DNA from 2 places in the Sphingomonas sp. PL20 genome. Region 2 is predicted to be linked to the other one. Evidence: riboswitches for the same ligand, from Rfam matches in the RefSeq annotation. Region 2 holds a riboswitch; the other holds the start of a gene.

Region 1 (14,455 bases), 4.3 Mb from region 2:
CCACTGCGCCAGCGCGATCAACGCGGCGGCCTCGCCACCGCGGGGCACCGCAACCCCGGTTGCACGGCCATCGGCGCGTAGGATCAGCGCCCCATCGACGGCGCGTTCGATGCGGAAATCGCCGGTCTCCACGCCGAGCGCGCGTGCGGCTCCGGCATCGATGACGAACCCGACCTTGCCCGGCAGCTCGGGTAGGGAGCCCAGGCGCGCGATCAGATCGCAGGCGATGCGGTGGGTGTCGTCGTTCTCCTGCCACTGCGGCGCGACCAGGATCGTCCGCCGCTGTTCCCGTGCGGCATCGGCATCGACCAGATCCAGCGCGATCAGGGCCTGCAAGAGCGGCTGCCAGCCATCTTCCGACACACCGCGAAGCTGGAGGTTGGCGCGCGACGTAAGGTCGATCACGCCGCTGCCATAAGCGATCACCGCCGCGCACAGCCCGCGCACCTGATCTGCCGTCAACCGGCCAAGCCGGGGCTTTACCCGCACCAGCAGTCCATCGCCCGAGCGCATCGGTCGCCACGCATCGGGGCACCAGCCCTTGATGGTGAAGGCGCTCATGCGACCCCCTGCAATTGCGCGAGGATCGAATTGCGGCGCGTCGGCCACAGCCCGGCGGCATGCAGGGCGGCGAAGCGCGCCTCCATCGCTGCCAGCGCGCCCGGATTGTCGCGCTCCAGAAACGCCCGCACCTCGGCTTGGCCGAGCGTCGCATCGTAATAAAGGTCGAACAGATGTGGCGGCACGCTGGCCGAGAGGTGGGCGAACGTGCCCAAATGATCGAGCGTCGCCGCCAGTTCCGCCCCGCCGCGAAAGCCGTGCCGCAGCATCCCCGCCACCCAGCCCGGATGCGCGGCGCGCGCGCGGACCACCCGCGCCAACTCCTCGGTCAGCGTGCGCGCAGTCGGGCGGGCCGGATCGCGATGATCAAGATGATAGAGCGCGACAGAGCCCTGCGTGAGGGCTTTGGCAGCGGCGAACCCCGCCATATGCGCGGCATAGTCGGCGGCCAGCAGCAGGTCGGTTTCGGGCAGGTCCTGGAGATGGACAAAGGCATCCGCTTTCGCGATCCGATCGCGCAACCCGTCCGCATCGGCCCGCGTCTGTCCGTTGGGCAGATCGAGCGGATGCGACGATGCAGCGAGCCACGCCTCGCCCGCCGCGCGACGCGCATCGTCGGTATAGTGATCGACCGTATCGCCGAGCCCCACGCCATAAACGCCTGGCTGCGGCCCATAAACTCGCGCCGTCGCGGTTCGGCCGACAAACGGATTCCAGTCGGCGGGCTCCTCGCGCTCGGCCAGCGCGCGCACGGTTTGCCCGAACAGCACCGGCAGCGTGGGGAAGGCATCGCGGAACAGCCCGGACACGCGCAAGGTCACGTCGATGCGTGGATGGTCGAGCAGCGCGAGCGGCACGATCTCGATCCCGCTGACGCGCTCGGAAGTGGAATCCCAGACCGGCTTTGCCCCCAGCAGATGCAGCGCCATGGCGAATTCCTCGCCCGCCGTGCGCATTGTCGCCGATCCCCACAGATCGACGATCAGTCCGCGCGGATAGTCGCCATGGTCCTGCAAGTGGCGGCGGATGAGTTCTCGTGCCAGCACCACGCCCTGGTCGTGCGCCGACCGCGACGGGATCGCGCGCGGGTCGATCGTGTAGAGGTTGCGCCCGGTCGGTAGTACGTCGCTGCGCCCGCGATACGGGGAGCCGGACGGCCCCGCCGCGATGCGCCGCCCGGCCAGCGCCGCCAATAGCCCGGCCCGCTCCGCCGCCCCCTGCGGCCCGCGACCGAATATGTGCAGGCCATCGGTGAACTGGCTCTCCTTCACATCGCAGACAAAGCGATCGATCCGGGTGATCGCCTCGGACAGCGTCGTCGCCCGATCCAGGCCAAGCTCGGCCTCGAGCCCCAGCGCTTCCGCTTCGGCGCGAATATCGGTCTGCAAGCGGTCGCGCCGCGCCGGGTCGAGCCCGTCGGCATTGGAAAATTCGTCGAGCAGCGCCTCGATCCGCCCGAGCCCAGAGCCTGTACCGGACGGGGCCAAAGGCGGCGGGACATGGCCGATCGTGACCGCACCGATGCGTCGCTTGGCCTGCGCTGCCTCGCCGGGATCGTTGACGATGAACGGGTAGATGCAGGGCACAGGCCCGACCAGCGCCTCGGGCCAGCACGCATGCGACAGGGCAACGGATTTGCCCGGCAGCCATTCCAGCGTGCCGTGCGCGCCGACATGCACGATCGCATCGGTCCCAGCCGCGCGCAGCCACAGATAGAAAGCGACATAGCCATGGCGCGGGCAGCGGGTGAGGTCGTGATAGTGCTGATCGCGATCCGCATTATCCCCGCGTTCCGGTTGCAGCGCCACCAGCGTGCGCCCGGCGCGTACCGCCGCGAACTGGAATACCCCGTCCACCAGTGCCGGATCGGCTTCGGGTTCGCCCCACGCTGCGGCCAGATTCTGTCGCAAAGCCTCGGGCAACGCCGCCAGCGCGCGGCGATACTCGGTCAGCGGCCAGGTCAAAAAGTCGGAGGGAAGCACCGCAGCTAGGTCGTCGCGCGTCGCTGCGTCATATCCCGCGCTGGCCAGATCGGCCAGAATCGCCTCGGCCGATGCCAGCGCATCCAGCCCGACGGCATGCGCCATTTGATAGGCCTTGCCGGGATAGGTGGAGAGGATCATCGCCACCTGCCGTTCGCTGGCGGCCTTAGCCGCCAATGCCGTCCAGCCAGCCACTCGGTCTGCAATCGCCGCGATCCGTTCGGGTTCGGCACAATGCGCGGTGCGGGCAAATTCGAGCAGCGGATCGCGCGTGCCCGCTTGCTTGAAACTGGCGACGCCCGCGAACAGCCGACCGTCGATTTCGGGCAGCACAACATGCATGGCGAGATCGGCTGGGGACAGTCCGCGCGTGCCGTCCGCCCAGGCCGCCCGCCCGGAGGTGGCCAGCGCCACTTGAAACACCGGCACCCCCGCCGCGTCGAGCGGGGTTTCGCCAGCCTCGTCCCGCGCCGAAAACGCCGTCGCGTTGAGGATCGCCACGGGTGCCAGCGGAGCAATCCATGCCGCGATCTGGTCGCGCGTCTGCGGGTGCTTGAGCGACGGGCCGAACAGCGACAGCGTCGCAAAGCCGCGCTGTTCCAACGCGCTATGCAGTGCCGCGAAGGGGGCAAGGTCCTGCGCCGCCAGATAGGCGCGGTAGAAGACGAGCAGCACCAGCGGCCGATCAGGATCGCGCGCAAACATTGCTGGATCGACCACACCCAAATCGGGGTGCCAGCCGCCCGCCATCGGCAAGGGCCTGGGCGCGACCGTGTCGTCCCAGCACAACCCTGCGGCGCGCGCCAGCAGCGCCAGCGCGGCACCGCTCGCCTCAGGCCCGCCCTCATCGCAGAGGCGCGCAAGATCCCGCAGAGTTTGCGCCGGCACCGTGGACACAGCGTCCAATCGCGCATCAGGTCGGCCATCGGCGGGCAACACCGCGAATGCGATCCCCTGTGCCCGCGCGATCCGTTCGACCTGTTGCAGGCCGTAACTCCAATAGGGCATGCCGCCGATCAGCCGGACAAGGACCGCCCGTGCACTGCTCAGCGTCCGCTCGACATAGGCATCGACCGAAAGCGGATGCCCAAGCGCGGCGAGGTTGGCCAGCCGCAGCGATGGCACCGCCTGGCCGGACCTTCGCGCGCTGTGCCACGCGCCCGCGAAGGCACCAAGGTCGCTGTCCGAAAAGGACAGGATGACCAGGTCAGCCGGGCTCTGCCCCAGATCCTGCGGGATCGCGGCTTCCTCCAGACCGTGGCTTTCGCGGAACAGGATGTGCACGGTCTGGCCTCAGCCGACCAACACCGTACGCAACGCCTCGCCATCGATATGGTCGCGCTCGGCAATGACGACCAGCGTGGTGCGGCGCGCTTCGCCTGCCTGCCACGGACGATCATAATGATAACGCACGCGCGCGCCGACCGCCTGCACCAGCAGCCGCATCGGCTTGCCTGCGACCGCAGCATAGCCCTTCACGCGCAAGATCTGGTGTTGTTGCGCGATTCGTTCGATCCGCGCGGCCAGATCGGCGGGATCGGCGATTTCGCCAATGTCGAGCACTATGCTGTCAAAGTCGTCATGCTCATGATCGTCGTCGCCATCGTGATGCGACGGGCGCGCGGCGATGTCGTCTTCGGCGGCGGCACCGAGCCCCAGAATCACGCGCGGATCGACGACGCCGTCGCTCAGTTCGAGGATGGGCACCGGTCGCGGTGCCTCCGCCATGATGACCGCACGCGCCGCCGCCACGCCGTCTGGGCCGGCCAGATCGGCCTTGGTCAGCAGGACGATGTCGGCACAGGCCAATTGGTCCTCGAACACTTCGGACAGCGGCGTTTCATGGTCGATGCCGGGGTCGGCGGCGCGCTGCGCCTCCAGCGCCGCCAGATCCGGCGCGAAGCGGCCTGCCGCCACCGCCTCGGCATCGGCCAGCGCCACCACGCCGTCGACGGTGATCCGGCTGCGGATCGCAGGCCAGTCGAACGCCTTCAACAAGGGTTTGGGCAAAGCGAGGCCGGAGGTTTCGATCAGGATATGGTCGGGCCGCGGATCGAGCGCCAGCAAGCGTTCGACCGTGGGAATGAAATCGTCGGCGACGGTGCAGCAAATGCAGCCATTGGCCAGCTCGACGATGTTTTCCGCCGGGCAATCGGGAATGGCGCAGCCCTGGAGAATGTCTCCGTCAATGCCGAGCGTGCCGAATTCATTGACGACGACCGCAAGCCGCCGCCCGTCGGCGTTGCGGATCAGGTGCGTAATCAGGGTGGTTTTGCCGGCCCCGAGAAAGCCAGTGACAATGGTGACGGGGATCTTGGAAAGATCGGACATGGTACATCTCCCCGCGCCAGGACGAACACAGGACGGGGCTTGCCGGCGCAAAACCGGTCGGCGTGCGCCCCGGACCGACGCGAGAGCGCCCGTGGCCGCACGACCGTGCAGCCCCAGCCGCACAGTTTCGTCGCCCAGACGGAGAAGTACCGTGCCAAGACCATCCCCTGGATCTGGGCAAGAGCGACCGGTGCACTGGCAGGTCTCCTGGCTCACGGGTCACCGTTTGATACGCACCTTCCCAGAGCCCCACCTGCGTGGTTTTCCAGTGGCTGCTCCCGCAAAGGGGAGACTTGCGCATCGCACTATCCGCTTACAGTTGCAGGGACAGCTGTGGATTTGGGAGCACGCTCCCGCACCACATTCCCATTCAAGCCCCTCGCGGGGCACCGGTGCGATCATGAACTCCCGGATTTTTGCCGGGAATTCGCGTGTGGCTTAACCGAGTTTGCGGGCAATGCCAATCCGATACGGTGGTCGGCGTCAGCCCGGCAGGCGGACCTCGATCTCGTCGAAGCGCTTCCAGCGATAGATGCCGAAGCTGACGATCCAGCACAGGACGAACAGGCCGATGATCGCAAAGCCGATCGTGTTGAACTGCTCGCCCAGCCGCGCCGCCGTCTCCCACGGCCAGCCGACCAAGCCGAGCTTCCCGCCGATCAGCGCCATCGCCTCGATGCCGCCAATCACGATCGCGACGACTGCCGACATCAGCGTGATCGTGATGTTGTAATAGAGTTTTCGGATCGGCTTGACGAACGCCCATTCATACGCCCCCAACATGACGACGCCGTCGGCGGTATCGATGAGCGCCATGCCGACCGCAAACAGCAGCGGCAGCACCAGGATGGCGCCGATCGCCGTGCCATCGGCGGCCTGTTGCCCCGACAGCCCGAGGATCGCGACCTCGGTCGCGGTGTCGAAGCCCAGCCCGAACAGGAAGCCGAGCGGGGCCATGTGCCACGGGCGGTTGACCAAGCGGAACATCGGTCGAAACACCCGCGCCAAGATGCCGCGCCCGGCCAGCAGCAAGTCGATATCTTCATCGACATAGGCACCGCCCGCGCGGACATGGGCAAAGGTCTTCCACACCGCGCGCAGGATGATGAGATTGGTCGCCGCGATCGCGAACAGGAACCCTGCCGACACGATCGTGGCAACGGTCCCGCCAATTTGCTTGAGCTCGGCCATGCTGGCGAGTGCGCTCGCCGTCAGCGCGACCGCGACCGAGGCGATCGCGATGATCCCGGAATGGCCGATCGCGAACCAGAAGCCGGTGGTGACCGGGCGCTGGCCATCCTGCATCAGCTTGCGGGTGACGTTGTCGATGGCGGCGATATGATCGGCATCGACTGCGTGGCGCAGCCCCAACCCCCAGGCGAGCAGCGCGGTGCCCAGCATCAACGGGCGTTCGTGGAACACGCTGAACGCCCAAATCCACGCGCCGACATTCGCCAGGGCCAGGGCCGTGAACAACCAGCCGATGCGACGGCGCAGGCCATCCTGACGGGGCGGGGACGAAGCTGACGATGCGTGCGTCATACCGAACAGACCCTTTTTCAACCGCTTGGGTCCCGACGCGCGGTCGCCCTTCAGACGCGAATCGCCGCTACCGCCATTTCCTGCTGGATGGCAAGAGCCGCACCAAAACGACGATTGGCGGGATCACGGAGCCTTTGGCCGCGCGATCTCGAACAGTGTCGGCCAGTTTTTGCCGGTGACATAGAGCTTCCGGGCCGCGCGATCATAGGCGATGCCGTTTGCGACCGAATTGGGGTCGGTCAGTTGCACCTGCGCCAGAAGCGGGGACAGGTCGATGAAGCCGAGCACCTTGCCGCTGACCGGATCGATCCGCGCGATGTAGTGCGTCATCCAGATATTGGCGAGCAACTCGCCATCGACATATTCGAGCTCGTTAATCTGGTCGAGCAAGCGGCCGTTGATCGTCACCGTGACCCGCCGGATAACCTTTTGGGTGACGGGATCGAGAAAGCGCAGCACCGGCGTGCCGTCGGACAGGATCAGGTCGTGTCCATCATCGGTCATCGCCCAGCCTTCGCCGCTATAGCGAAATCCGCCGGTGCGTTTGAGGTCCGGAAGCGACCAGCGGTAGCCCTGTCCGCCATGCCAAGTGACGCTGAACAGGTGTTGCTTCCACGCGACGATGCCTTCGCCAAACAGGTTTGGGGGGAGTTTTACCCGCGCGAGCACCCGTCCACTGGGGAGATCGACGCGGCGAATGTCCGATTGCCCCTCGCGCCCGGTGCTTTCGTAGAGCACGCCGTGGTCGATCAGCAGACCTTCGGTAAAGGCGCTTGTGTCATGCGGGTAGCGGTTGAGGATCTGCGCCGTGGTGACGGGTGGCGGCGGTGCCGGGGCGGGAGCCGCGCCTTGCAGGGCGAGGAGCGCGGCGAAGAGCAGGGTGCGGATCATAAAACGCGAACCAATGTAACGGCGGTGGCGATCCATGGCGGATCGGTGACGACTTGCTGGCGGGCACCGGGGCCGAGCGGGAGCAGGTGGAGCTTTCCGTCCTCGCGCCCGATCAGGCGCGCGAACTGGAAACGGCCGGCCGGGCGCGGGACGAGCACATCGCGGTTGAGCGCCTGGGCGAAATCCGCCGGTGGAATACGCAGGCACCAGATGGTGTCGCCAGCACGATAGTCCCCCACGCCCGCCTGGACCGACACCGCGACATGTTCCGGCACGGGGGCGGGGGGGATGACGGTCGCCGGGCGCTTGGGGGCATGTGCCCCGCTGGTATCGAGGATCGCGGCGACGGCGATATCGGCGCGGTCGGGCAAGGTGACGAGATCGGCGGCACGCACGCCCAGCGCTGCGGCGATCCGGTTGAGCCAGCCGACCGAGACGGTGCGGGTGCCGGTTTCCAGGCGACCGATCGTCTGCGCGGTGGTGGGCGGCACGCATGCGCGTGCGACATCGTCCAGCGTCATGCCCTTGGCGCGGCGAACTTCACGGATCGCGGTGATCATGTCAGCCCTCTAACCAAATCGGTTTTCGCTGTCCTACATCCGCGCCGCCATGGCAACGCTTTTCGCGAACCTGCGGCGAGAGGAAATGGTGATGCGGGAACTGGTGGAGCGAGCGATCGATGCGTGCGGCGTGGTGGGCGATGGGGCGGCACCGCGCCCGCATCGGTCGCGGCGCAGCGTTACGGTGCATATTGGCGAATCGCCGCTCGGCTGGCTGCGCGCGCATGGCAAGGTCGATGCGCGGCAGTTCGAGGCGGGCGAGCGCTTGCGCGCCGATTATGAGATGGCGGCACTCGCCCCGCGCGTGACGATGCAATGGGCCGCGCGGGTGGATGGCGGGGCGAGCGGGCTCGATCCTACGCTCGCGCAGATCGCCGCCAAACGGCGTTTCGATGCGGCGATGGCGGCGCTGGGCAGTGGCTTGCGCGATGTCGCATGGCGTGTGGTGTGCGCGGGCGAAGGGCTGCCGGTCGCCGAGCGCGCGCTGGGCTGGCCGCAGCGCGCGGGCCGGCTCGTGCTGACACTGGCGCTCGACCGGCTGGGCGACCATTATGGGTTGGGATGAGGTGAATCACTTGGGGGGACCATGCCGATCAAGCGCGAGATGATGGTGCGGCGCGATGCGCTGACGCAGGTGGCGATCAACGAGACGCTGGCACCAGAGCCGGGCGAGGGCGAAATCCTGCTGCAGATCGAGGCGTTTGCGGTGACCGCCAATACCGTGACCTACGGCGTGGTCGGCGCGCAGATCGGCTATTGGAATTTCTTCCCCGCGCCCGAAGGCTGGGGGATCGTGCCGGCCTGGGGCTATGCCCGCGTGATCGCCTCGCGCGTTGCAGAGATTGCGGTGGGCGAGCGGGTCTATGGCTTCCTGCCGATGGCGTCGCATCTGATCGTGCAGCCGGGCAAGATTTCGGCGGGCTTGTTCCGCGACATGGCGGCGCACCGCCAGCCGATGAGCGCGGTCTACAACCAGTATCGGCGGCTCCAGGCCGACCCCGCGCATGACGCGGCGGCGGAGGATTTGCGGATGCTGTTCGAGCCGTTGTTCCTGACCAGCTTCCTGATCGAGGATGCGCTGCGCCGTGCGGGCTATCACGGTGCCGACACTGCGGTGCTGACCAGTGCATCGAGCAAGACCGCGCTTGGTACCGCGTATGTGCTGCGCGCGCGCAGCCCGCAGCTGCGGCGGATCGGCCTGACCAGCGCGGCGCATGTCGGTTTCGTCGAGAAGACCGGGCTGTATGACGCGGTGCTGGCCTATGATGCGATCGATGCTCTGGCGGGCGTTGGCGCTGCGGTGCTGATCGATTTTGCGGGCAATGCGGGGTTGCTGCACGCGGTCTATGCGGCACTGCCCGAGCGCGTGGCGGCGTGCCTGCGGGTGGGCGTGACGCATCATGACACCGGCGGCGAGACCGGGCTGCTGCCAGGGCCGAAACCCGTGTGGTTCTTTGCCCCTGACGCGGCGACGGCACTGATCGGCGAGATCGGCCAGGACGGGTTCAACGCGGCGGTCGCGGCAGAGTGGAGCGGCTTTGTCGCCACGGCGGCGGGGCTGGTGCAGGTCGAGCATGGCGACGGCGTCGAGGCGTTGCAGCGAATCTGGCGCACGCACGTGGCGGGGCAGGCCGCGCCGGACACCGGCTTCGTCGTGCGGCTGTAGCTATCGTCGCGCGGGGCCGCTCGCTATGAGGGCGGCCATGCAGATCGATTTCATCAAATGCCACGGCTCGGGCAATGATTTTCCGCTGGTGGATGCGCGCGCGCTGACGCTGGACGACGAGAGTTGGGCGCGGATCGCGGTCGCGCTGGCGGACCGGCAGGGGAGTGTCGGCGGTGACGGGCTGTTGCTGCTGACGGCGGGCGATGCGTCCCACGCGCTGGGTTTTCGCATGTTCAATTCCGATGGCAGCGAGGCGGAGACGTGCCTCAACGGCGTGCGCTGCGTCGCGCGCGCGGGGTTCGAGGCGCTGGGCATCACCGAAGCGGCGATGCGGTTGCAGAGCTCGACCGTCTCAGTGTGGCGCGACCCCGATCTGGCACCGGGTGTGGTGACGATCCGCGAACTGGCGGGGCCGGTCGATCTCGACGTGACGCGCTGGCCGATGGCGGTGGGTGCCGACCGCATCGTCGAGGCACCGATCGCGGCCTTGGGCAGCGCGCGCGCCTTTACCGCCGTCGCCATTCCCAATCCGCATCTGGTGAGCTTTGTCGATACGGTCGATGAGGGGGAACTGGTCGCGCTCGGCGAACGCTGCGAGGCGGCACCCGATTGGCTGCCCAACCGCGCCAACGTCTCCTTCGTCGAACTGCGCGGCGACAATGCCGTGTTCGTGCGCACTTTTGAGCGTGGGGTGGGGCTGACCGACAGTTGTGGCAGCGCGATGGCGGCGTCGACCTATGCCGCCTGCCTGACCGGACGGCGGGCGTTTGACAGCGAGATCACGGTGTTCAATCGCGGCGGCATGGTGCGCGCCCAAGCGGGCACCGATGGGATGGTGCGCTTGTCGGGCAATGCCACGTTCGAATGGGCGGGATCGGTCGAGATCGATCTGGCGACACGGACGGCGGGACCGGTCTCGGTAACGCGCCGCCACGACGACGAGGTTGCGGCATGGCGTGGCGTGATCGCGGCGATTGCCTGACGCGATTCTTGCCGCAACCATTGTCGGGGTGCATCGTTGTCGCACCGTAACATGATGGAGTGCCCCCGCAGATGAGCCGTTTTTCCCGTATCGCCCCCGCTTTGGCGATGCTGATCGCTGGATCGTCCTTGGCGACGGCCACCCCTGCGCTGGCGCAGAGCCCGTCCGACGACCGGCGTTTCCAGCAGGCGCAGCAGCGTTTCGACAGCGAACTGGCGATCTTCCGGGCTGAATTCGACCGGTATCAGCAAGCGCGTGCCCGCGGCTATCGCCCGCCGCCGCCTGCGTATTACGATCCGCGCCAGGACGATCGCGATGAGGGCGGCTATGACCCTGCACGCTATTACCGGAACGATCCGCGCTATCAGGAGCGGGTGCTGACCAGCGATGACCGGGTCTATCGCGGCAGCGACGGTCAATATTATTGCAAGCGCAACGACGGCACGACCGGGCTGATCGCCGGTGCAATCGGTGGCGGCGTGCTCGGCAATCTGATCGACGGCGGGCATTCGCGCGGGGTCGGTACGATCCTTGGCGCGATTGCTGGTGGCGTGGTTGGCAAGTCGGTCGACCAGAACAACTCGCAGCTGCGCTGCCGCTAATCCATCTGCGCGCTGGTGCCGGGCCTGTGGCGGATCAATGGCGACCGAAGGTCGCGATCATCCGCAGGCCCAGCACCAGCGTATCCCGCTCGCCGCCCTCGGTGCAGGCGCGACGGATATATTGCAGATCGGGCTGGATCGTCAGGAACGGTGCCAGCCGATCCTGATAGGTGATCTCGATCCCGTTTTCGGCCGATGCGGCGCGTTCGCCGGTATCGGCCACATTGGCCCGATAGCCGTTCGACAGCAGGCCGTGGGCGAGGCCGAACGATAAACGGCCTTCGGGGCGGCCGGGAACGACACCCCGGATATGGGCCCCGATCTGAAACCCGCCGCGGAACGGTGTGGTCTTCCCCTCCGACAGCCCGGCGCGCAGGAACAAGGACAGCGCGTGCGCATCCCCGCCCGCGATATGCTGATCGACCAGCAGATAGGCCCCCATCGCGGCGCGGTGGACCGGGTTGCCATCGACATCGACCACACGGATATCGTCCTGCCGCCGCGTGTAGCGCCAAACGCCGACCGCCAGTTTCCCTCCGCGCGTGCTTCCCGCCTCGGCGATGAGCAGCGCGCCGTCATGCATGGTCAGGTCAACGCCATATTGATCGCCGAGCACGCCCGCGCGCGCATTGACCACGGCAGCGCGCGCATAGCCTGACGTGCCGATCGTAACGTTCAGCCGCGCCATCAGGGCAGTGGAGGGAAAGATCGACGGACCGTTGGGGCCGGTCGCGGCCAGTTCCGATCCGACGCCGAAGGCCGGGGCCATCAGGATCGCCGCCCCGTCATTCTGATAGAAATCGGCGTTGAGATCGGCCAGCCCGACCAACAGAGCGGCGCGGCCTCCGGCAAAGGCCTGCTCGATCCAGGCTTCGTACAGTTTGACCCGGCCATCCGCCACTTCGATATTGTCGATCCCCTGCAACGTACCGGCAGCATCGTTGATGGCGCGCCCTTGATTGCTGAGCAGATGCACCCGCGCTTTGGCACCGTGCCATCCGACCAGGCGCGCGAGATCGGCGTCGGCGGTGAGTTCGAGATTGTCGAGAACGCCGGTCTGGCGCGCCTCGCCACCCGCCGCCACGCCGATCAGATCGAGCACATAGCGACCGTCGAAGGTAATCGGACGTGGGGCGGGGGCTGCAGTGGGGATGGGGGCAAGGACGGGATCAGGCCTATCCGTTTGCCCCAAGGCCGGAGCCGCACACAGGATCGTCAGGGCCACAACGGAAGCAGAGAGCGCGCGCATCGATCATTTCCCAGACAAGCGGACACCCGCTTCCAAAAATATGATCTATTATAGGATGGTGCAGTCGGGCTTGTGTTGGATGCGACCGACATGCGTGCAGCCTGGCGAAGTATTCGGGGATCAATTGCCGCCCTTTGAGGGACTTTGATCGTCGTTTCTATTTGAGGGGGTGGTCGAGATGAAATCCAATAATATCAGTAGCGGTCTAGCTGCGATGCCGCTCGATCGCGCCATCCGCATAGCGGGGGCCGTCTTGCTAAGCCTGATGGTGCTGAGTGGTGGCAGCGGGATCGCTGCGGCCTGGCTGCAGTCGGCGGCGCTGGAGCGCCAAAACGAGGCGGGCGCGTTGCTTGCCAATCACGAACTGGCCGACATGATGCATGATGCGATCCGCAGTGACGTGCTTGCTGGGTTCGAAGCGGCCACGCCGAAGAGCCAGATCAAGAGCGCTGACGTCGCCAAGGACTTTGACGAACATCTAAAGGCGCTGCGCGCGGGGATTGCCGCCGATGGCAGCTATACCGGATCAGCCGAGGTCGCCGCGGTCACCAGCAAGCTCGTCGCGCCGATGGAAGCCTATGCGGCGTCCGCGACGCAGATCATCAACCGGATCAAGACCGATCCGAAGGGGGCCCGGTCCGACCTTCCGGGGTTTTTCGATCAATTCCACACCCTTGAAACGTCGATGGCGAAAGCGTCGGACGCGATCACGGCCAATGCCAAGCAAGCGTCCGACGCAGGGTCGAGCGTTGGCACGATCGCGATGATCGCGCTGGTGCTGATCGTGCTGCTTGGGATTTTCGGAACGTCGGCGCTTGTGATGATGGCCATCCGCCACGTCATCCGCCCGATTGGCGCCCTTGCCGACACGATGCGCGAACTCGGCGCGGGCAATCTGGGCGTCGCGGTGGTCGGGGCGGATCGCGCTGACGAACTGGGCGATATGGCGCAGGCGATGCTGGCGTTTCGCGACCAGTTGCAAGCGGCGGAAGCCTCGAAAGAGGCGCAGGCGCAACTGATTGTCGATAGTCTGGGGTCGGGCCTGATGTCGCTGGCCGAAGGCGATTTGACCGTGGCGGTGACGGCTGACCTGCAGGCACCGTTCACTGCGTTGAAGGACAATTTCAACAGCGCGGTCAGCGGATTGAACGCGCTGATCGCGGCGGTGACGGAAAGCGCGTCGGCGATCAGCACCGGATCGGGCGAAATCGCGCAGGCGAGCGAGGATCTGGCGCGGCGGACCGAAGGCAATGCTGCCAGCCTGGAACAGACCACGGCGGCGATCAGCCAGATCGAACAGCGCCTGAAAGCCACCGCCGCCGCCGCCGCGCGGACGGTACAGCGTGCCGACGGAGCGATCGCCACGGTGGCCGGCGGGCGCGGCATTGCCGACGAGGCAGTGCAGGCGATGAACCGGGTGAGCGAAAGCGCCAAGGGCATCGACAGCGTGATCGAGGGGCTGGACAAGATCGCATTCCAGACGCGCGTGCTGGCGATGAACGCTGCCGTCGAGGCGGGGCGTGCAGGCGAGGCCGGGCGCGGTTTTGCGGTGGTGGCCGATCTGGTATCGGCGCTGGCGATCCGGGCGGAGCAGGAAGCGGGGCGCGCGCGCGACCAGTTGACCGCGACGCAGACCGACATCGTCGCCGCGGTCGAGCGCGTCCACAAGGTCGACGGGGCGCTGTCCACGATTTCGGGCGATGTGGGCGAGGTGCATGTGCTGTTGGGCGAGATGGCGAACGACAATAATGCGCAGTCGGCGATGATCTCCGAAATCAGCACGGCGATCAGCACGATGGACAAGGCAACGCAGCAGAATGCCGCGATGGTGGAAGAAACCTCCGCGGCTGCGCGCAATCTCACCGACGAGGTTGCCGCGCTGTCGAGCCGGGCGGCGCAGTTTAAGATCGGGGGCACCGGGCGACCGGCACCGTTGCGGAGCTATGCCAAGGCACCGCGCAAACCGGCTGCGGCGGCAGCGCGCGCTGTTGCAGTCACGGCCAGCGGGCGCGGTCAAAACGCCGAATGGGCGACCTTCTGACAGGCGAGGTCAAAATAACCAAATAGGCACAATTGGCCTTGACATCGC
Region 2 (14,455 bases):
ATGCCGAGCGAGAAGACCACGATCTGCCACGGCGCGGTGCGGATCAACTGGCGGGTGTCAATGGTGCCGCCCCGCGCCGCGATGCCGATCAACACCACCGCGCCGACGGCAGCCGTCGCGCTGACCGGCACGCCGAGCGGTTCCAGCAGGAAGAACCCGACCAGTAGCAGCGCCAACACGCCCCACCCGGCGCGAAAGGTCGCGCGGTCGCTGATCGCGTCCCCGGGCGTGCGGAGCAGTGCAACATCGTAATCGGACGGGATGTCGCGCCGAAAGAACAGCAGAAGCACCGCGAGCGTCGCCGCGATCGCGGCCAGATCGACCGGCACCATCACCCACGCATAATCGGCAAAGCCCAGCTTGAAGACATCGGCCGAGACGATGTTGACGAGATTGGACACCACGAGCGGCACGCTGGCGGTATCAGCGATGAAGCCCGCCGCCATCACGAACGCCAGCGTCGCCTTGACGCCATAACCCAGCGCCCGCAGCATCGCGAGGACGATCGGGGTCAGGATGAGCGCGGCCCCATCATTGGCGAACAGCGCCGACACCGCCGCCCCCAACACCACCACCAGCGCGAACAGCCTTTTGCCGTTGCCGCCGCCCCAGCGCGCGACGTGCAACGCCGCCCATTCGAAGAATCCCGCCGCATCGAGGATCAAGCTGATCAGGATGATCGCGACAAACGCGCCCGTCGCATTCCATACGATGTTCCACACAACCGGAATGTCGGCGAGACCGATGGTTCCGGTCGCAAGCGCGACGACCGCGCCCGCCGTCGCGCTCCAGCCAATGCCGAGTCCGCGGGGTTGCCAGATGACGAGCGTAATCGTCGCGAGAAAGATCAGAACGGCGATAAGCATCAGCCGACGCGCTGGCCGTGCGCGTCGATCACTTGCTCGCCATCTTCCTTGGCGAACGCACCGTGTTGCGGTGTCGGCAGCAAGTCCAGCACCCGTTCGGACGGGCGGCAAAGCGTCACGCCGAGCGGCGACACCACCAGCGGGCGGTTGATAAGAATCGGATGCGCGATCATCGCATCGACCAGCGCGGCGTCACTCAGGCTCTCATCGTCCAGGCCAAGCTCAGCATAGGGCGTACCTTTTTCGCGCAGCAAATCGCGCGGGCGCATTCCGGCGCGCGCGATCAACCGCTCGAGCAGCGCGCGCGATGGCGGCGTCTTGAGATATTCGACGACATGCGGCTCGATCCCGGCGTTGCGGATCATCGCCAGCGTGTTGCGCGACGTGCCGCAGGCCGGATTGTGATAGACGATGATATCGATGGCGATCGGGTCGGTCATGCGTGTCCTTCCTCAGTACAACGGCTGCGCAGCACGGTGTCGGCCAACTGCCCGCAAATCTCCGGATTGCCCCCGCAACAATCCTCCATGAGATATTCGAGCAAGTTCGCCATGCTGTCGTGCCGCGCGGAATAGATGACCGAACGCCCATCGCGGCGACTCGATACCAATTGCGCGTGCGACAGGATCTGGAGATTGGTCGACAAGCTGTTGGCGGGAACGTCCAGCCGCCGCGCGATTTCGCCCGCTGCAAGCCCTTCAGGACCGGCCTGGACCAGCATACGGAACACGCTGAGCCGCCCGGCATGGGCGAGCGCGGACAAAGCGGCGACGGCGTTCGCTATTTCCATAATTCCACTATAGTGGAACTATGGAGCGCTGCAAGGGTGCTGCTATGGCGCTCCGTCATCCGGGGCAGTGCCCGGATGACGGAGCGGGAGCTCAGAAGCGTGCGCGAACACCGCCGTAAACGGCGCGGCCCGGATTGGTGAAGCTGAACACGTCCTCATAATGCGCGTTGTTGAGGTTCTCGATCCGGCCGAACAGCGTGAAATGGCGGTTGAGCTTCACATCGCCATTGAGGTTGAGCAGCACATAATCGTGCAGCCGCACCGTGACCGGGACATAAGAGGGATCGGTATAGGCCACGTCGCTGGTGTCGCCATTGTAGCGTGCGACCGCGGTGAAGCCGAAGCGATCGTGCGGTGCGCGCCAGCCGACCGCGACGCTGGCGATATGGGTCGGGCGGCGCACTTCTTCCACGCCATTCTCGCGGGCGTGGAGATAGGTATAAGCGGCGTCGATCCGCCACGCGGTGCCGATGCGTGCGTTGAGGAACGCCTCGACGCCGTGTTGGCGCGATTTGGTGGTGCGGTTGGCGGGTGTCGCCACGTACGTTGGCGCGGGGTGAATGGTGTAGATTTCATCCGACAGGCGGCTGTCGAAATAGGTCGCGCCGATCAGCACATGGCCGTCGACGAAACTCTGCTCGATCCCGGCTTCCCATCCTTCCGAGCGTTCGGGTTTCAGACCCGGATTGCCGATGAAGCGCCCGTCGCTATAGCCATAGAGTTCGTAAAAGCCTGGATTCTTCACGCCCGATCCGGCCGCTGCGCGAACCCGCGTGCCGCTGTCGAAGCGATAGCTGCCTTGCACGCGATAGGTGGTGGTGTCCTGAAAGCGGTTGTTGAGGTCCTGCCGCAGCGAGGCGCCGAACGCGGCATGTTCGCCGAGCGTCAGGTCATATTGTCCGACGATGCCGACATTGTCGACTTGCCGCCGCCCGGTGAAAGCAAAGCCGGTCGGATCGGTATTGCGATAGCGCTCGCGCTCGACATCGACCGCGACGGTCAATTGGTGATGCAGTGCGCCCTGGTTGAGCTTGAGCGTTGACTCATACGAGCCCTTCAGCCGCTGGCCCGTGTCGCCATAAGTGCGCGCGGTCGCGCCATAGCCATTGCGCGTGGTGTCGGCGATTTGCCCGGTCAGCGCCTGCGTCCATTTGCCGTCGAGCAAATCGAGTTCGCCACGCAGCAGGCCGTAAACCGCTTCGTTGATGAAATGCGCGCCCGGCGTGTCGATCGTATAGCCAAAGGTCTTGCTGGCCGGGTTGCTGTCGCTGTCGTTGAAATCGGCCTGGGTGCGGGCATAGCGCGCGACGGCGGTGAGGCGCGCATTGGATGCGGGCGACCACGTCGATTTGAACGACACCGCGCCCGAGTCATTGCCAAGATTGCGCGTTCCCCCGCGCGCATTGGGCGTGCCGTCGGTCGTGTTGAGCGTGCCCGACAGCGCATAATCGAATGTGCCCGATACGCCCGCGATCCGGGCTGCCGCGTTGACCGTGCCGAACGAACCGCCTTCGACGCGTGCGCTGACACCCGGGGCCTCACGCCCGGTGAGCGTGATATAGTGGATCACGCCACCGATCGCATCGGAGCCGTAGATCGAACTTTGCTGCCCGCGCAGCACTTCCACGCGCGCGACATCATCTGCGATCAGCGTGCCGAAATCGAATTCGCCCGCATAGGGGTCGGACACTTCGATCCCGTCGATCAGCACCAGCGTGTGGTTGGCCTCGGCCCCGCGCAGGCGGACTTGCGTCTGACCGGGGATGCGGCTGACGGCGACGCCGGGGACATCGCGCAGGATGTCGGACACGGCGCGGGTCTGGCGTTGGTCGAGCGCATCGGTATCGAGCACGGTGACCGAACCGCCAATCTGATCCGCACGCAGCGGGGTGACGGTGGAGCGGATGCCAGTGACGACGATGGCCGACTCGTCGTCGGTGGTTTGCGCGGGTGCCGGATCGGGGGCGACCTGAGCGAAGGCGGTGGCGGGGAGCAGCAGCGCGGCAAGCGCGGCCGAGGAAAGCAGAGTCTTCATGGCGTAAACGAGTCCCTTGGGCGTCGAGCGACAAGGACCGGGGCTTCCGCTGCGAACGGTCGGGACACGCCACCGGACGGACGCATAAGCGCCCGGCACCGCCCCCCGATGCGGCCCCAGCCGCACGTTCGTCGCTCAGACGAAAATCGTTTCGCGCCTGGCCAATCCCATGAGCCGGGCAAGAGCGACCCGCGCCGGTCGGTCTCCTGGCTCACGGGTCATCGCACGATGCGCGCCTTCCCAGGTGGTCCGCCAAGGTGGCGGGCTTCCCCAGTGGCTGCGGAACCGTCGGTTCCACATGCGCGTCATACTCGCCGCTTACAGTTGCAGGGACAGCTGCAGATTTGCACGGATCGTGCGCACTGCATTCCCGTTACCGGCGCGAATGCGCGACGAACCCGAAAAGGCTGCATCGCGCGGTTCGGGGATAGGGCAGCGCGCGTCATAAACCAACCGCCTTTTGCGGGCTGCCAATTTACGAAAAAGGGGCCCGGATCGCTCCGAGCCCCTTCTTTCTCCGTAAGAACCGGAGGTTTTAGTCGCGATCACCGGTCAGGAAGGCGGGTGCAAACTCGGGCGCGGGGCCGTCGTCATTGCCCGAACGCTCTGCACGCGGTGCGCGCTCGCCGCCGCCATCGCGACGCGGGCCACGGCCACCGTCGCCATCACGGCGTGGGCCGCGATCACCACGGCCGCCGCCATCGCCACGCGGGCCACGGCCGCCGTCACCATCGCGACGCGGGCCGCGCGGACCGCGATCGCCACCTTCGCGCGGTTCACGCGCCGGGCGGGTGTCTTCGATCTCGGCACCGGTTTCCTGGTCGACGACGCGCATCGACAGGCGCACCTTGCCGCGCGGATCGATCTCGAGGACCTTGACCTTGACGTCCTGGCCTTCCTTGAGGACGTCCGCGACCTTCTCGACGCGCTCGTTCTTGATTTCGGAGACGTGGACGAGACCGTCCTTGCCACCCATGAAGTTCACGAACGCACCGAAGTCCACCAGGTTGACGACCTTGCCGTCATAGATCTTGCCGACTTCAGCTTCCTCGACGATGCCCTTGATCCACTTGATCGCAGCTTCGATCTGCGCGGTGTCGGACGAGCTGATCTTGATCAGGCCCTCATCGTCAATGTCGACCTTGGCGCCGGTCTGCGCGACGATCTCGCGGATCACCTTGCCGCCGGTGCCGATCACTTCACGGATCTTGCTCTTGTCGATCTGCAGCGTTTCGATGCGCGGGGCATGCGCCGAGAGCTCGGTGCGGGTCGACGACAGCGCCTTGTTCATCTCACCCAGGATATGCGCGCGGCCTTCCTTGGCCTGTTCGAGCGCCTTGCGCATGATCTCTTCGGTGATGCCGGCGATCTTGATGTCCATCTGCATCGTGGTGATGCCGGCTTCGGTGCCTGCGACCTTGAAGTCCATGTCGCCCAGATGATCCTCGTCGCCGAGAATGTCCGAGAGAACCGCGAACTTCTTGCCTTCCAGGATCAGGCCCATGGCGATGCCCGAAACCGGGCGCTTCAGCGGCACACCGGCATCCATCATCGACAGCGAACCGCCGCACACCGTCGCCATCGACGACGAGCCGTTCGACTCGGTGATGTCCGACAGAACGCGGATCGTGTAGGGGAACTCGTCCTTCGACGGCAGCACCGGGTGCAGCGCGCGCCAGGCGAGCTTGCCGTGGCCGACTTCACGACGGCCCGGCGCACCGAAGCGGCCGACTTCACCGACCGAGTAAGGCGGGAAGTTATAGTGCAGCATGAAGTTTTCGTAGGACAGGCCGGTCAGGCCGTCGATCATCTGCTCGGCGTCCTTGGTGCCGAGCGTGGTGGTGCAGATCGACTGCGTCTCGCCACGCGTGAACAGCGCCGAGCCGTGCGCGCGCGGCAGGAAGTGGACGATCGCCTCGATCGGACGGATCTGCGTGGTGGTGCGGCCGTCGATGCGCTGGCCGTCCTTCAGGATCGCGCCACGGACGATTTCGGCTTCGAGCTTCTTGACGAGCTTCTGCGCGGCCATCTGGTCCTGCGGGGCGGCATCGGCAAAGGCTTCCTTGGCCTTGGCGCGCGCGGCGTTGAGCAGGTTCGAGCGCTCGGACTTGTCGGTCACCTTATAGGCGGCGGCGATGTCCTTGCCGATCAGTTTCTTGAGCTTGTCCTTGGCGGCCGAGAGATCAGCCTGAGCGGCCATTTCCCACGGATCCTTAGCAGCCTGTTCGGCCAGATCGATGATGAGGTTGACGGCTTCGCGGCACGCCGTGTGCGCGAACTGCACGGCACCGAGCATGACCTCTTCGGAAAGCTCCTTGGCTTCGGATTCAACCATCATCACGGCTTCACCGGTCGCGGCGACGACGAGATCGAGATCGCCTTCCTTGACCTGGTCGAGCGTCGGGTTGAGCACATATTCGCCATCGACATAGCCGACGCGCGCTGCGCCGATCGGGCCCATGAACGGCACGCCCGAAATGGTCAGCGCAGCCGAGGCGGCGACCATGGCGAGCACGTCGGGCTCATTCTCGCCATCATAGCTGAGCACCTGGCAGATCACGTTGATCTCGTTGTAGAACCCTTCGGGGAACAACGGGCGGATCGGGCGGTCGATCAGGCGGCTGACCAGCGTTTCCTTTTCGGTCGCGCCGCGCTCACGCTTGAAGAAGCCACCGGGGATGCGGCCGGCAGCCGAATATTTTTCCTGATAGTGAACGGTCAGCGGGAAGAAATCCTGGCCTTCCTTCACCGATTTGGCGGCGGTCACGGCGCAGAGCACCACGGTTTCGCCGAGCGTTGCCATAACGGCACCATTGGCCTGGCGCGCGACGCGGCCGGTTTCCAGCGTCAGCGTCTTGCCACCCCACTCGGTGGTCACGGTCTTGGTATCGAACATCTTTTTTCCTTCAACACCGCCGGCCGGATGCCGACGGGGCCACTGTGCGGGTTAAGCCGACCCGCGCGGTTTGGAGCCTTTCGTGGCTCCCCTGCCATGCCGCCGGAGTGCGGAATGGCGAAAGAGGGACATATGAAAACGGCGCCGCGAGGGCGCCGTTTCCGTACTGGTCGCGTTACTTGCGCAGGCCCAGCTTAGCGATGAGGTCGGTATATCGCGCGCCGTCCTTGTGGCGGAGATAGTCGAGCAGCGAGCGCCGCTTGTTGACCATCATCAGCAGGCCGCGCCGCGAGTGATTGTCCTTCTTGTGGCCCTTGAAGTGCTCGGTCAGGTTGCGAATACGCTCGGTGAGGATCGCGATCTGGACTTCGGGGCTGCCGGTGTCGCCTTCGACGCGGCCATGTTCCTTGACGAGCGCATTCTTGCGCTCTGCAGTGATCGTCATATTCTTTCCTTCGACATCGTCACAGGTTGAAACCGCGAATGACGCGGACCTCGCGGTCCTGAACCTCCACCAAAGCGACCGGACTTTCGTCCAGCGTCGCGAAGTATTGGCCATCATCTGCGGCGATCCCGATCAACACCCGCCCTTGTCGGAGCAGCCCTGCCTGATCGGGGGAGAGGGATAGAGCCGGGATGTCGTCCAGCCCCGCCCTCAACGGCAGGAGATTGTGTTCAAGGGTGCGCGCATTACCGAAATCGGCCAGTTTGTCCAGCGATATTGCGTGGTCGAGCGTGAACGGCCCGGCCTTGGTGCGGCGGAGCATTGTAACATGACCGACCGTGCCAAGCGCGAGCGCGATGTCGCGCGCGAGGCTGCGAATATAGGTGCCTTTGGAGACGTGGGCGGTGAGGGTGATGGAGTCCAGCCGGTCTTCTCCGTCACCCCGGCCTTGTGCCGGGGTCCACCCATCCTCTCGGGCATCGGTCTGGGACATGGTGGACCCCGGCACAAGCCTGTCCCGAGCTTCGTCGAGGGGGCCGGGGTGACGGCAGGAAAGGGCGTGCACCGTCACAGCCCGGCTTGCCAGCAGCACGGTTTCGCCAGCCCGCGCGAGATCATAAGCGCGCTCGCCATCCACCTTGAGCGCTGAGTAAGCTGGCGGCACCTGCTCGATCGGGCCGGTGAAACGCGTCAGCACCGCTTCGACCTGGCCGAGGGTGGGGCGCACCGCGCTCTCGGCAATGACCTTGCCCTCCAGATCGAGCGTGTCGGTCTCCACCCCGAACCCGATCGTAAAATCATACACCTTGTCGCTGTCGAGCATCCGCCCGGCGAGCTTGGTCGCTTCGCCCAGCGCGATCGGCAGCACGCCGGTCGCCAGCGGATCGAGTGTGCCGCCATGCCCGACCTTGATGCCGCGCTTGCTCGCATCATAGCCAGCGGCACGCAGCGCGCGCTTCACCGCCGATACGCCCTGGGTCGACCCAAGCCCCAAGGGCTTGTCGAGAATCAGCCAGCCATGCAAGCCGGTCATGCGACGCCCAGATTGGCGATGCCGAAGAAAAAGTCGGTGGCGGCGCCGGCGATGGGCGCGACCAGGCGGCGCACGATGTCGGCCTGCGGGCTGATCATCGGCAGGACGAACAGCAACACGATCAGCAGCGGAAAGCCGTAGCGCGCCAGTTTGGCATAGTGGATTGCGGCGGCGCGCGGTAGCATTCCCTGCACGACATGCCCGCCATCGAAGGGTGGCAGCGGGATCAGGTTGAAGATGCCGAGGAAGACGTTGACCTGAAGGAAATTGCCGAGGGTGTCGACTGCGAAGCGGGAAAGTGTGAAGGGCGGCACTGGCGCGGGAACACCGCGCAGCAGGAACAAAAGGCCCGCCAGCGTCAGCGCGGTCAGCGTCGCCAGCACGAAATTGGTCGCCGGGCCTGCCAGCGCGACCAACACCATGTCGCGGCGCGGGTTGCGCATCCGCCGTGCATCGACCGGCACCGGCTTGGCCCAGCCGAAGATCGGCGCGTGCGCGATCGCCAGCACCATCGGCAGCACCACGGTGCCGATCGGGTCGACATGGCGCAGCGGATTGAGCGTCAGGCGACCAAGCCGTTCGGCCGTGTGATCACCGAACAGGCGCGCGACATAGCCATGTGCCACTTCGTGAAACACGATCGCGATGACGAGGGGAATGAGCCACACCGCGATGGTGTAGGGCAAGTTGGGGTCGGTCATGGGGGTCCGTTCGAAATCAGGCGGCGGCGAGCGCTTCGCTGAAATGGCGACGGCACAGCGCAATGTACAGGTCGTTGCCGCCAATCTCGGTCTGCGCGCCCGCCGCAATCGCGCGGCCATCCGCCCCGACGCGCAAGTTCATCGTCGCCTTGCGCCCGCACGCACAGACCGATTTGATTTCGATCAGCGAATCCGCAATCGCCAGCAGGCGCGCCGAACCTTCGAACAGAGTGCCGAGAAAATCGGTGCGCAGGCCATAAGCCAGCACGGGAATGCCGTGGAAATCCGCCAGCGTGGCGAGTTGGTCAACCTGGGCTGCGGTCAGGAATTGCGCTTCATCCACCAAGACGCAGGCCGGTGGCGCTTCCCCTTCGCGCGTGACGACCGCGACCAGATCAGTATCGCGCTCGAACGCGATCGCATCGGCGGCAAGCCCGATGCGCGAGGTGATCGTGCCCGCGGCAAAGCGATCGTCGATCGCGGCGGTGAACAGCACGGTGCGCATGCCGCGTTCGCGATAGTTGAAATCGGCCTGCAACAGGTTGGTCGATTTGCCCGCGTTCATCGAGGCGTAGTAGAAATAGAGTTTGGCCATTAGGCCCTTTACGAACCAATCGTCGCGCGCGCGAGCGCCGGATCGCGCAAGCGCGGCGCTCGCTGCCACGGCTCGGGTTGCAGGACGAAAGGAGTGATCGCCATCGCGGCGAAGAACATCGCGTTGAATGGCGCGGAATCGATCAACGTTCCTGCGCCCAGTGAGGGAATGAAAATGGCCAGAAAGCAAATGCGTGCACCGGAAACGAGCGTTGCCAGCGCCGGGTTGCCACGCGGGAGGCGGCGGAGGAAGCAGATCGCGATGGACCCGAGCATCAATGCCGTGCCGAGCAAGCCGATCGAAGCGAGCACGATCGCGGGGTAGGAGGAAGCGAGCGTCGATCCGATTCTGACGCCATAGCCGCCCGTCCCGCGCCATGCTTCGGGACTCCCGCTGGTGACATAGCGCGCGTCTCGTAAGACGTGCTTGCCCCTTTCTGAAGGACGATTCCGTCGATCAACTGGGCGACCTGTTCAACGGCTTCCCATCGCAGGATGATGACGCTTGGTAGCGATAAAAACGAGGACACCAAGGCCACGGCTTTCGCGCCGCAAGTGGGCGCTGATCTGGCTTCAACCATTCTATAGAGGTAATCCCCCAAGAACAGCAGCATCAGCCCTCCTAAGCCGATATAGGTCCCGGACGAGGTCGAAAGCAACGCGAAGGTCAGGGTAACGAGCGCGATCGGATAATCGAACAGCCGCCATGCCCCACCGATCACCTGTCAGGCCTGAGGCATAGCATTGCCGAACCAAACCAAACCCTAAGGTAAGTCCGCCGGACGACGACGCTTCCGAACAGAAACCGATGACGCGGCGCATCGTCCCCACGAGATTGTCGTTGAGCAGTACATAGGTCGCCGTGCGCAGCGGCGAGAGCGAGGTCCCCGCCGTCGCCACGTCCACTAGTCCGACAGCGACACCGTCACGCTGCCCAGCACCAACCCCCGCGCGAAAACTTTCTGCCCTTCAGCATTTTGAAGCAACAGGCAGAAACTGACCACGGTCAGGCAGGACGACGTCAGGTAAAGGATTTGCGACAGGTTCGACGGCCGGAACTGAAGCGGAGCGATGTTTCCGGTGTTCAACTCTACGACTGACGTCCCCGCGAAAAAAAGGGGGCGGATGTGGTGACGGCAAGGCCGACCAGCCACGTCGCGGTCAGCAACCCGAGCTTGCGCCAATCGAACAACAGGTCCTGCACCGCCGCGGCATCGCGACCAGCAGTTTGATTCCGATCAGCGGCGCGAACAGTGACATCGGGACGAAAGTGATCCCGCCCCTGATGTCCATCGGGATAACGGCAAGCATGTGGAAGGATATGCTCACGAAAAACAGCTACACGCTGAACTGCACGGCGCTCAGCACGGCGATCACGAAGAGCAGCCAGAATATGCCGATCGCCATCAGGATACTTCTATCGCGAAAGAGACTGTCATGCGACTTTATCCTACCTCGCGGCGAGGCGATAGCATCTGCCTTAACATGGTGCGGGGAAGCGATACCAGTGTCGGTCGCTCCACAGTGAGGAAGAACGCCATGCCCGCCAGGGTCGCCGATCCTGACAGGAGAAGGATCCAGACGACATATAGCTGCCACGTCACGGTCATGGGTAAGATCCGCGGAAGGATCGTCGCCAAGGCCTCCATTACGACGATATGAATGAGATAGATCGAGAAAGACATTACGCCCAACGCGCCGACCCATCGGTTTGCAAGCAACCGGCTGGCGCGGGGGCCGTGGATGCCGCCCAGGAACGTGCCGATGATCACAATCGAGAGCGCGGCCTGCGCCGCGACATCGGCCCACCCACCGCCGAACCGTGTGTCGACCCGCGTTATCTCACGTCCTACAAAAATCATCCCTGCAAGACTTGCAAGAAACAGCGTGTCATAGCCGGTGTGTCGTACGGCAAGGCGGCCCGGATGGTGATACCGTTCGCGCAGCAGCATCCCGATCAGGAACAAATGAGCATGGGCCAGCAGCCCGAAGCGGAAACGGCCATCGAATCCTAATCGGACATCGAGCATCGCCGACGCCGCGACGCAAAGTCCGGCGAAGACCGCGAGCAGCACGATCCGCTGTGGACCCGCCCGAACCCGTGCGAGCCCGACGCCGATCAGCGGGGCAAGAATATAGAATTGCGCCTCGACCTCAAGCGACCACATCGGTGGATTGAACGGCGACGGCGTATCGCGGACGATCCCGTTCATAAAGCCGAGCCCGAGGATCGCTGCGTAGCCCAGGGGATCGGGTCCGGCGTGGCGGGTAAGACCAAGCCCTGCCACGATCGCCCAGCATGACAGCAGCGTGATCGCGTAAGGGGGATAGATCCGCCCGAAGCGCCTTCGGTAGAAAGTCCTTGCCCAGTGCTCCTTCTGCGGTCGCGTCGTAAGCGATGGCGCTATGACGAACCCGCTGAGCGCGAAGAAAAGTGCAACGCCGACCTCGCCGTGGGGAAAGGCAAAGTACAGGTTTGTAAGGCTATGCGTCGCCCCCCCCCGAGACGGGATGACTGTTGACGAGATCGATGTAACGGCAAACGCGCAATGCGGCATGCCAGAAGAGAACCGACAGTATCGCCAGCGACCGCAGTCCATCCAGTTGCGGTATATAGGCATGAGCCGTCGTCATGCGTCGAGGAGCGGAAGGCAAGCTCCAGATCAACTGCTATTACCTCGCGGGAATCCGTGACACTATCCCCCGATATGTCAGTGATTCTCTTACTGGCTGGAGTTGTGCGCGCGAGCTGACGCTTTGGCAATAACGATCGGGCCGGATGCCCGTTGTCGAAACGCTTTATTCCTGCTTGAGATCCCGCGCAACCTTGGGATCCCGCAGCAATTTGTCGATATGGCTGCCTTCGTCGAAGCTCTCGTCCGCGAGAAACTTGAGCTTGGCGGCGTATTTCATCTGAACGCGGGCGGCGACTTCGCGCTGGAGATAGGCGGTGTTGGTGCGCAGCGCTTTCAGCACCGCTTCCTCATCCTTACCGAGCAAGGGCTTCATGAACACGGTTGCGTGGCGCAAATCGGGGGACATGCGCACTTCGGTGATCGTCACCGGATGCTTGGCCAGCGTCTCGTCATGCACATCGCCGCGCGCGAGGATGTCGCTCAGCGTGTGGCGCACTTGCTCGCCCACGCGCAGCAGGCGGACGGAGCGGGTTTCTGGGGTTTCGGTAGGGCGCATTTCTTACTCCTCCCTCTCCCCTCCGGGGAGTGATGGGTCGAACCGTCCCCCGGACGGTTCGCGACCGTGCGGGGCACGGTCGCCCCATCACTGGTCGGGGAGAGGGGCTGTACCGAAAAACGAACGCTTCCGCTCGGCCCCTCTCCCGACTTCGCTTCGCTCGTCTGCCCTCTCCCCGCAAGCGGGGAGAGGGAGAAGCACTTACAGCGTCCGTTCGCGCAGTTCGACTTCGAAGGTTTCGAGGAAGTCGCCCGGCTTGATGTCGACGAAGTTCGACGTGAAGGTCACCCCGCACTCCAGACCCGCCCGCACTTCGGCGACGTCGTCCTTGAAGCGGCGCAGCGAGGCGATTTCGCCCTGGTAGATGATGACATCGGCCCGGGTGATACGCGCCTTGAGCGCCTTGCGGATATTGCCTTCGGTAACCAGCAGACCAGCCGCCTTGCCGTGCTTGCCCGCCGAGAAGACCTCGCGGATTTCGGCGCGGCCGACGACCGTTTCGAACGCCTCGGGGCCAAGCTCGCCCGCCATGCCGGCGCGGATCTCGTCGATCAGGTCATAGATCACGTCGTAATATTTGAGCGCGACCTTCTGGCGTTCGGCGATTTCGCGCGCCTTGGCATTGGCGCGGACGTTGAAGCCGATGATCGGCGCGCCGCTGGCACCCGCCAGCGTCACGTCGCTCTCGGTGATGCCACCGACGCCCGAATGCAGCACGCGCGCCTTGATGAGATCGGTCGAGATCTTGTTGATCGACGACACGATCGCCTCGACCGACCCTTGCGTGTCGGCCTTGACCACCAACGGATATTCGATCGCCTGCTTTTCCTTGAGCGCGCTGAACATCGATTCGAGGCTGGCCGGGCCACCCCCGGTGCGCTTGCTGGTCATCACGCCCTGCCGATATTCGGCCACTTCGCGCGCGCGCGCTTCGTTTTCGACCACCGACAGCGGATCACCCGCACGCGGCACGCCCGACAGGCCGAGCACTTCGACCGGCATGGACGGGCCCGCTTCCTTGATCTGCATGCCCTTGTCGTTGGTCATCGCGCGGACCTTGCCGCTCTCGGCACCGACGACGAAGATGTCGCCGACCTTGAGCGTGCCGCGGTTGACCAGGATCGTCGCAACCGGACCACGGCCCTTGTCGAGCTTGGCCTCGATCACGGTGCCTTCGGCGGCGCGATCGGGGTTGGCCTTCAACTCGAGCAGTTCGGCCTGCAGCTGGATCTTCTCGATCAGCTCGTCCAGCCCGGTCTTCTTGAGCGCCGAGACTTCGACATCCTGCACGTCGCCCGACATTTCCTCGACCACGACTTCATATTGCAGCAGGGCTTCGCGCACCTTTTGCGGATTGGCGTCGTGCTTGTCGACCTTGTTGATCGCCACGATCATCGGCACGCCGGCCGCCTTGGTGTGGTTGATTGCCTCAACGGTCTGCGGCTTGATGCTGTCGTCCGCTGCCACCACGAGCACGACGATGTCGGTCACATTGGCACCGCGCTGGCGCATTTCGGTGAAGGCTTCGTGGCCCGGCGTGTCGAGGAAGGTGATCTTCGACTTGTCCTTCAGCGTGACCTGATAGGCACCGATATGCTGGGTGATGCCACCAGCCTCGCCCTTCACGACATCGGTGCCGCGCAAAGCGTCGAGCAGCGAGGTCTTGCCGTGGTCGACATGGCCCATGATCGTGACGACCGGCGGACGCGGACGCAGCGTATCCTCGGGATCGGTATCGGTTTCGACCGCGATATCGATGTCCGAATCGCTGACGCGGACGATGTTGTGGCCGAATTCGGTGACCAGCAGCTCGGCCGTGTCCTGGTCGATCGTCTGCGTCATGGTGACGGGCATACCCATCTTGAACAGCGTCTTGACCAGATCCGCGCCCTTTTCCGCCATG

Evidence for each region. A riboswitch is a leader RNA that binds a small molecule or an ion and turns the genes downstream of it on or off. The one in region 2 is predicted to bind cobalamin.
Region 1: it holds a riboswitch for cobalamin, as region 2 does, so the genes downstream of both, cobW (cobalamin biosynthesis protein CobW) here and H4W01_RS01700 (TonB-dependent receptor plug domain-containing protein) in region 2, are expected to answer to the same signal.

The regions. Positions count from the first base shown of each region.
Region 1 is NZ_JAGINH010000002.1:4,579,111-4,593,565, forward strand. Features, by position in the region: gene H4W01_RS21770 (cobalamin biosynthesis protein CobG) at 1-561, opposite strand, end outside; gene cobN (cobaltochelatase subunit CobN) at 558-3,827, opposite strand; gene cobW (cobalamin biosynthesis protein CobW) at 3,837-4,874, opposite strand; cobalamin riboswitch at 5,055-5,283, opposite strand; gene H4W01_RS21785 (HoxN/HupN/NixA family nickel/cobalt transporter) at 5,358-6,416, opposite strand; gene H4W01_RS21790 (glutaminyl-peptide cyclotransferase) at 6,540-7,307, opposite strand; gene H4W01_RS21795 (helix-turn-helix domain-containing protein) at 7,304-7,867, opposite strand; gene H4W01_RS21800 (DUF6456 domain-containing protein) at 7,959-8,432, shown strand; gene H4W01_RS21805 (DUF2855 family protein) at 8,454-9,533, shown strand; gene dapF (diaminopimelate epimerase) at 9,571-10,515, shown strand; gene H4W01_RS21815 (glycine zipper 2TM domain-containing protein) at 10,587-11,117, shown strand; gene H4W01_RS21820 (carbohydrate porin) at 11,152-12,366, opposite strand; gene H4W01_RS21825 (methyl-accepting chemotaxis protein) at 12,545-14,407, shown strand.
Region 2 is NZ_JAGINH010000002.1:322,804-337,258, forward strand. Features, by position in the region: gene H4W01_RS01685 (arsenic transporter) at 1-866, opposite strand, end outside; gene arsC (arsenate reductase (glutaredoxin)) at 866-1,306, opposite strand; gene H4W01_RS01695 (ArsR/SmtB family transcription factor) at 1,303-1,656, opposite strand; gene H4W01_RS01700 (TonB-dependent receptor plug domain-containing protein) at 1,748-3,691, opposite strand; cobalamin riboswitch at 3,871-4,087, opposite strand; gene pnp (polyribonucleotide nucleotidyltransferase) at 4,227-6,587, opposite strand; gene rpsO (30S ribosomal protein S15) at 6,763-7,032, opposite strand; gene truB (tRNA pseudouridine(55) synthase TruB) at 7,052-8,065, opposite strand; gene H4W01_RS01720 (site-2 protease family protein) at 8,062-8,766, opposite strand; gene H4W01_RS01725 (thymidine kinase) at 8,783-9,361, opposite strand; gene H4W01_RS01730 (hypothetical protein) at 9,370-9,654, opposite strand; gene H4W01_RS01735 (hypothetical protein) at 10,266-10,448, opposite strand; gene H4W01_RS01740 (acyltransferase family protein) at 10,806-11,981, opposite strand; gene rbfA (30S ribosome-binding factor RbfA) at 12,160-12,552, opposite strand; gene infB (translation initiation factor IF-2) at 12,754-14,455, opposite strand, start outside.